Catalinimonas alkaloidigena: one gene and its partner. The protein of the gene in region 1 interacts with the protein of each later gene in a pairwise test. Links are inferred from orthologs where the notes say so. Each region holds a gene or a part of one and is shown in the gene's direction. Other genes may lie near its edges.

What was found. The genes of interacting proteins can lie anywhere in the genome.
Region 2: the proteins of BLR44_RS00240 (region 1) and BLR44_RS08010 interact in binary tests that used the Escherichia coli proteins (3 or more experiments, as listed by UniProt). The link is inferred for Catalinimonas alkaloidigena from one-to-one orthologs.

The regions. Positions count from the first base shown.
Region 1 is NZ_FNFO01000001.1:50,976-54,919, reverse strand. The notes cover bases 527-3,395. They hold BLR44_RS00240 (ABC-F family ATP-binding cassette domain-containing protein), read left to right. Parts: upstream 527-928; coding sequence 929-2,863; downstream 2,864-3,395. Other genes in these bases: BLR44_RS00235 (type IX secretion system plug protein), read left to right, coding at 2,896-3,395; BLR44_RS00245 (peroxiredoxin-like family protein), read right to left, coding at 527-633. Also shown: BLR44_RS00250 (ArsR/SmtB family transcription factor), read left to right, coding at 1-96; more of BLR44_RS00245, read right to left, coding at 124-526; more of BLR44_RS00235, read left to right, coding at 3,396-3,944. UniProt on the Escherichia coli protein: Genetic data indicate it may be involved in ribosome assembly or function.
Region 2 is NZ_FNFO01000003.1:207,225-211,243, reverse strand. What follows is about bases 7-3,387. They hold BLR44_RS08010 (2-oxoglutarate dehydrogenase E1 component), read left to right. Parts: upstream 7-373; coding sequence 374-3,187; downstream 3,188-3,387. Other genes in these bases: odhB (2-oxoglutarate dehydrogenase complex dihydrolipoyllysine-residue succinyltransferase), read left to right, coding at 3,232-3,387; BLR44_RS08015 (NAD(P)-dependent oxidoreductase), read left to right, coding at 7-233. In the rest of the region: more of BLR44_RS08015, read left to right, coding at 1-6; more of odhB, read left to right, coding at 3,388-4,019. UniProt on the Escherichia coli protein: E1 component of the 2-oxoglutarate dehydrogenase (OGDH) complex which catalyzes the decarboxylation of 2-oxoglutarate, the first step in the conversion of 2-oxoglutarate to succinyl-CoA and CO(2).

The DNA.
Region 1 (3,944 bases):
CTGCTGTTTTGTGAGCGCGAAGGCAAAAACATGTACTATTCGCTGCGTCTGAAAGAGATTAGTCAGGTGGTCAGCACGGTCGAAGAACTGAGCTAAGCCTTACACCTCGCTTCTCGTACTTGATCACGCTTCGCCGTGAATCGGGTAATCCTCCCGAATGATAACATCCAGCGCCCGCAACATATCATCGAAAGCCGGGCGCATCATGGCGATCGACTGGACAAATGTTGCGTAGAGTGTGCGATCAGGACGCAGCAAGAAAATGCCGGGCTCATTAAAAAGCGCTGGTTCGAAGGCAGTTTTTCCGCGCGACAGGTAAAGGCCCCAACTGCGGGCCGTTTCCGGAGGCAGTGCGTAGGCAATGGGGACGTGGGGCAGAAACCACTCGTCGCGGGCCATTTGCGCGCGTGCCTGCACGTCGCAACTAAGCGCGATAGGATTGACACCGCGTTGGCGAAATTCCGGCATATAAACTTCCAGATCGTGCAGGTACTTCCGGCAAATCGGGCAATGGTACCCGCGGTAGAACACCAGCATGGTGAAATGTGCAGGGCGTTCGGCAGTCAGATGCCATGCGGGCGTATCGAGCGAAGGCAGTACCAAATCAGGAACAACAGTACCAGGTTTTAACATAAGGGTCGGATGATAGGCGACTAAAAGTACTAGATTGTGTGCACTCCGACCGCTTCTCTCTCCTTTCGGAAGTATTCTCTTCCCTCCTACCATTTTTAGCAAGGGTCAGCAGGCTGGGCTGCTCTTCGCACGTGCGGATAGCAACGGTGATCCTGCGCGAACGGACCGGCTTCGGTCGGTTGGTTCCGTAGGCATCGGCCGTACTTTTTCCTGAAGTTACCGGACACGCTTCGTACCAAAGGCGAATTAGCACGCGCGTACAATGGGTTCGCGCACCAATGCGTAACTTCGTGGTATGATCGCTATTAACGACCTGTCCTTTCATTTTGGCGGCCGCACGCTTTACGACGGGGCCTCGCTCCACATCAAACCCAAAGATCGCATTGGTCTGATCGGCCCGAACGGTGCCGGCAAGTCTACCCTACTGCGCCTGATCACCGGCGAATATTCGCCCGATGGCGGATCGATTTCGATGTCGAACGATTGCTCCATCGGCTTCCTGAACCAGGACCTGCTTTCTTACCAGACGGAGGATTCCATTCTGCTGGTCGCCATGCAGGCATTTGAGCGCGGCCTGGAAGTACAGCGACAGATCGACAACGTGCTGCACCAGATGGAAAAGCACTACGAAGATCATCTGGTTGACAAACTGACGCGGTTGCAGGAGGAGTTCGAACTGCTCGATGGCTATACCATGCAGGCGCGCGCGGAAGCCATTCTGGAAGGGCTGGGCTTTTCGACCGACGAGTTGCAGCGCCCATTGCGCGAGTTTTCGGGCGGATGGCGTATGCGGGTGATGCTGGCCAAGCTGCTGTTGCAAAAGCCTTCGCTCCTGATGCTCGACGAACCGACCAACCACCTGGACCTTCCGTCCATCCAATGGGTGGAGAATTACCTGACGACCTACGAAGGAGCCGTCATTGTCGTATCACACGACCGCCAGTTTCTCGACAACGTTTCGAACATGATCGTCGAAGTGGCGCAACAGCAACTCAACGTCTATCCGGGCAACTACTCGTTCTTCCTGGAAGAAAAGTCTCTGCGCAACGAAATTCAGAAGAACGCCTACGAGAACCAACAGGCGAAAATCCGCCAGACGGAACGTTTCATCGAACGGTTCCGCTCCAAAGCTACCAAGGCACGGCAGGTACAATCGCGCGTCAAAGCACTCGAACGCATGGAAACCATCGACGACGTCGTCGATCAAAACGCTCGGGTCCATTTCCGCTTCAATTTTTCGCAGCCTTCGGGGCGGCAGGTCATCGAACTGAAAGATGTGTCGAAGGCCTACGGCAACAAAGTGATCTTGCAGCACACGCACGCGATGGTGCAACGTGGCGACAAAATTGCGCTCGTCGGTGCCAACGGCCGGGGGAAATCAACGTTGCTGCGCATTCTGTCGGGGGGCGAGCAGGTGCAGGGAGAGCGCAACGAGGGCTACAACGTCATTCAGGCGTTTTACGCGCAGCACCAACTCGAATCGCTCAACGTCGAAAATAACCTGCTCGACGAATTGAAACAGGCCGGCTCGGGCAAAACCGAGATGGAACTGCGGACCGTGCTGGGGTGCTTTCTGTTTTCAGACGATGAGGTGTTTAAGAAAATCAAGGTCCTTTCGGGAGGCGAAAAGTCGCGCGTGGCACTGGCCCGTACGCTGATCTCGGAAGCCAACTTTCTGTTGCTGGACGAACCGACCAACCACCTGGACATGCAATCGGTCAACATCCTGATTCAGGCCCTGCAGCAATACGAAGGCAGCTTTGTGTGCGTTTCGCACGACCGGCACTTCGTGAGCCACATCGCCAACAAAATCTGGTACATCGAGGAGCACGAAATCAAAGAATATCCGGGCACCTTCGACGAATACCTCTACTGGCAGCAGCAGCGCGAAGCGCAGCGCGCCTCCGCACCGCCCGCTCCTGCGCCTGCCCCGCAGCCGCAGAAAACCGCTTCCCCCGCCGATACACAAGAACACCAGGAGGCGCGTCGTACGCTGAAGCAACTGCGGGGTCGGCTGGAAGTGCAGGAGAAAGAAATCGAAGAGCTGGAACGTCAGAAAGCCACACTGGAAGAAGAGATGGCCGACCCGACCATTTACGCCAACCCGGATCAGTTGCACACCGTTAACGGACGTTACCAACGCCTGCAACAGAGTATCGACACGCAGAATACTGCCTGGGAGAAGCTGATGCTGGAGATTGAAGCGCTTGAAAAGAAAATAGGATCGTAAACACGTTCGTTTCTTTGTTGCACCCTTTTCTCATGATCCGACTTCTCCCCCTTCTGGCTCTGCCGTTTTTGATCAGCACGTGCGTTCCGGTGGCGCAACAAGCCGGCTCCGGTACCAACGCAAACGGCCGCGTCACGGCCACGGGTGCCGTGCAGGACAAAACCCTCCGGCTGGCAGATTACACGTACGAAGAGCGCATTCGCACTCCGCTGCTGTACCCGCTGACCACCGGCCCTAACGACGCCCAGCAGATGCTGAGCAACCCGGTGATCCCGCTGCAAAATCCGCCGGCACTGATGCTGGAGTTCGACGAACTGGGCGATCAGTACTTCAATTACTATTTCAAACTGATCCATTGCGATGCGAACTGGGAGAAATCGCAACTGTTCGACATGGATTACATGTTCGAATACAACCAGTTTCAGATCACTAACTACGAGATTTCCATCAATACGCGGATGCCCTACGTGCATTACAGCATGACGCTCCCGCCCGTGAAAGTCTCGGGCAACTACGTCGTGGTGGTCTATCGGGAAAACAACGAACAGGACATCGTACTTACCCGCCGTTTTTCGGTCTACGAAGAATTGGTCAGCATCCGGGCCGACGTCAAATTTTCGGCCGACGTAACCCAGCGCGCAACCAACGAACAGGTGGACTTTATCATCAACTACGCACAGTTGAACCTGGTCAATCCTCAGGTAAACATGCAGACATTTGTTCGGCAAAACGGACGGTGGGACAATGCCTTAAAGCTGGCGCCCCTCTACGTAGACCCGAACGATCGAACGCTCGACTACCAGTATTTCAGCGGGGAGAATAACTTTCCGGGCCTGAACGAGTACCGCACGGTCGACCTGCGCAGCTACCGGTTTCTGGGGTTTGGCATGGCCAGCATCGACCGGACCGACCAGCGCGTCGACGTTTACCTGGTGCCCGACAAATCGCGACGACGGGCGGTCTATACCCAGTTACAAGACCTGAACGGGAAATTCGTGATCGAGAATTATGAAACGCGTGAAAGCAACACCGCTGCCGATTACGTATACGCTCACTTCAAACTCTTGACTCCACCGATCGA
Region 2 (4,019 bases), on another replicon or contig:
GGCCTTTCTCGCACGAGCGACACGTAACGGTGATGGCCGTCGACAATCTCCCCTGCGAATTACCGCGCGATGCCTCGCGTGACTTCGGTCGGCAGTTGATCGATAACGTACTGCCGGCCCTGCTGCTGGACGATCCGACGGGTATTATCCAGCGTGCGACGATTGCGCAGAGGGGGCACCTGACCCCGCCGTATCATTACCTGAAAGATTATGCTTTCGGGACGGAGATGTAAAATAAATCGTACTTTGCACCGAACATTCTACTAAAAGCTACCGTTAGAGGAGTGGTATATTTGTGTAATCGATTACTAGGTTTTAATCTGACTTTTCAATCCACTACTTTTGCGGACTTGTCAATTTTTCCACCATTATCATGGATAGTTATTCCTACCTCAGCAACGCCGATGTAAGCTACATCGACGAGCTTTACCTCCGCTACAAAGAAGATGCTACCTCCGTTGACATCAGTTGGCAGCGTTTTTTCGAAGGGTTCGAGTTTTCAAAACAATTTAGTGAAGAGACGCCGCATACCAACGGCAACGGCAGTAGTGGGCACGAGAAGGGCGCTAATGGCGCAGCACTCGGCGTTGAACCGGTAGGCCCTTCGGTCGGCACCGGCCAGGTGGATTCCATCAGCAACAAAGAAATTCTGGTACAGGCGCTGATTCACGCGTATCGCTCGCGTGGACATTTGCGTTCCAAAACCAACCCGGTGCGGCAGCGCCGCGACCGCAGAGCCCTCCTCGATCTCGAGGATTTTAATCTGAGCGACGCGGACCTCAATACCGAGTTTGATGCCGGGGAAGAACTGGGCATCGGGCGTACTTCGCTGCGCAACATCATTGCCGCTCTGAAGCATATTTATGAAGGCACGGTAGGCTTCGAATACATGTACATTCGGGAGCCCAGCGTACTGGAATGGTTCAAGCACAAAGCCGAAAAAGAAGCGCTGGAGTTCAATCCGGTGCTGGAAGAGAAAAAGCGCATTCTGGAGAAGCTGAACGAAGCGGTTGTGTTCGAGAACTTCTTGCACACCAAGTACATCGGACAGAAACGCTTTTCCTTGGAAGGGGGAGAGACGACCATCCCGGCGCTGGATGCCATCATCACCCGTTCGGGCACGCTGGGCGTGAAAGAGATCGTGATCGGCATGGCGCACCGCGGTCGCCTCAACGTGCTGGCCAACATCATGGGTAAGACCTACGAAAACATTTTTAGTGAGTTCGAAGGCAACGCCACGCCCGACCTGACCATGGGCGATGGAGACGTGAAATACCACATGGGATATTCCAGTGAGGTAACAGTCCCGACCGGCGAAAAAGTATACCTGAAACTGACCCCGAACCCATCGCACCTGGAAGCGGTCGACCCGGTGGTAGAGGGCTTTGCGCGCGCCAAAGGCGATGCAGAATACGAAAGCGACTTCGATAAAATTCTTCCCATCCTCATTCACGGCGATGCCGCCATTGCGGGGCAGGGAGTGGTTTACGAAGTAGCACAGATGTCTAAGCTGGCGGGCTACTATACCGGCGGCACCATCCACTTTGTGATCAACAACCAGGTGGGTTTTACCACCGACTTCGACGACGCCCGGTCCAGCATTTACTGTACCGACGTGGCGAAAGTGATCGACGCTCCGGTGATTCACGTAAACGGCGACGATCCGGAAGCGGTCGTGTTTGCCTCTAAAATAGCCGCCGAGTTTCGTCATGAATTCAACCGTGACATCTTCATCGACATGGTGTGCTACCGTCGGCACGGGCACAACGAAAGCGACGAACCGAAGTTCACTCAACCGACGCTCTACAATGTCATCTCCAAACATCCGAACCCACGCGAAGTCTACAACAAGCAGTTGATTGACCGGGGGGACGTAGATGCGGAACTGGCGAAGTCGATGGACAAAGAGTTCCGCGCCTTGCTGCAAGATCGCCTCAACATGGTGAAGCAGCAGCCGCTGCCGTACTCTTACCAGAAAACCGAGCAGGTGTGGCAGGAGTTGCGTCGCTCCACACCCGAAGACTTTGAGCAGTCGCCCGAGACGTTCGTTTCGGACGAGGTCGTGGCCAAAGTGGGCGAAGCCCTGGTGAACCTTCCGAAAGCCTTCAAGCCCCTCAAGCAGGTCAGCAAGCTGCTGAAAGAGCGGCAGCAGATGTTTTTCGAGAGTCAGGAACTGAACTGGGCAGCCGGCGAACTGCTGGCCTATGGCTCGCTTCTGCTGGAAGGGCACGCCGTACGGTTGAGCGGACAGGATTCGCAGCGCGGTACGTTCTCGCACCGCCATGCGGTGTTGCACGACGCGAAAACCAACGAGGCATACTACAGCCTGAACCACATTGACCCGTCGCAGAGCGAAATGTTCCGGGTTTATAACTCGTTTCTGTCGGAATATGCCGTGCTCGGGTTTGAGTTTGGCTACGCCATGGCTCGTCCGAAAGCCCTGACCATCTGGGAAGCACAGTTTGGCGACTTTGCCAACGGGGCGCAGGTGATGATCGATCAGTTTGTGGTCTGTTCCGAAACCAAATGGCAGCGGATGAACGGCCTTGTTATGTTGTTGCCACACGGTTACGAAGGGCAGGGACCGGAACACTCCAGCGCGCGCCTGGAACGCTTTTTACAGCTTTCGGCCGAGTATAACATCGTGGTGGCGAACGTCACCACGCCGGCGAACTTCTTCCACCTGATGCGCCGTCAGGTAAAATGGCCGTTCCGCAAACCATGTATCGTGATGTCGCCCAAATCGTTGCTGCGTCACCCGAAAGTGGTTTCGCCGATCAGCGACTTTACAAGTGGTCGTTTCCAGGAAGTGTACGACGACGCGTATGCAAACGATCCGAGCCAGGTGAAACGCGTCCTGTTGTGCTCAGGCAAGGTCTACTACGACCTGTTGGAGCGCCAGCAGCAGGATGAGCGGAAAGACGTCGCCATCGTTCGGATCGAGCAACTGCATCCGTTCCCGAAAAAACAGATCGAACGCCTGGTGTCGCGCTACGCCAAAGAAACAGAGCTGGTGTGGGTGCAAGAAGAACCCGAAAACATGGGTTCGTGGGCGTACATGCTGCGGATGTACCGTGAGCGCCACCTCGAACTGATCTCCAGACGCGTCAGTGCTTCTCCGGCCACCGGATACGCCAAAGTCCATGCCCAGGAACAGGCGCAAATCGTTGATCGTGCGTTTGCCTGAACGAAAATCTATCACTCTATAAAATCTAACTAACCTACTCACGAATGAGTTTGCAAGAAGTAAAAGTCCCGGCTGTCGGGGAATCCATCACAGAAGTAACCGTGGGGACCTGGAACAAACAGGACGGCGACCATGTGGAAGTAGATGAAGTGCTTTGCGAATTAGAATCTGACAAAGCCACGTTCGAACTGAATGCTCCGGTGGCGGGTACGCTGACCATCAAAGCCCAGGAAGGCGATACGCTGGAGATCAATGCGTTGATCTGCACCATCGATACCGACGGCCAGGCGGGTGGTTCTGACGAACAGCCGGCCGAAAACGAAAGCGCGAAAGCAACCGAGGGAGAAGGCTACGGAGATTCGACCGGCGAAGCAGAAGAAGCAGCCGGGACAGGAAAGGTCCTCGAGATGCGCGTTCCGGCCGTAGGAGAATCCATTACGGAGGTCACCATCGGGACCTGGAATAAACAGGAGGGAGATTTTGTAGAGTTTGAAGAAGTGATTTGCGAGATTGAGTCGGACAAAGCCACGTTCGAACTCAACGCCGAAGCGGCAGGTATTTTGCACATCAAGGCGCAAGAGGGTGACACGCTCTCGATCGGCGACCTGATTTGCACCATCGAAGCCAAAGCCAAAGGAGGTGCCAGCAAGGCTGCTGCTCCGGCGGCACCGCAGGCCCAGACTGCCTCAGCGCCCGCGGCTTCCGGCGAGAAAACATACGCCACAGGCCATCCGTCGCCCGCGGCCGGAAAGATCCTGGCCGAAAAAGGCATCGATCCCCAGGCCGTGAAAGGTACCGGTGTCGATGGACGCATCACGAAAGAAGATGCCCT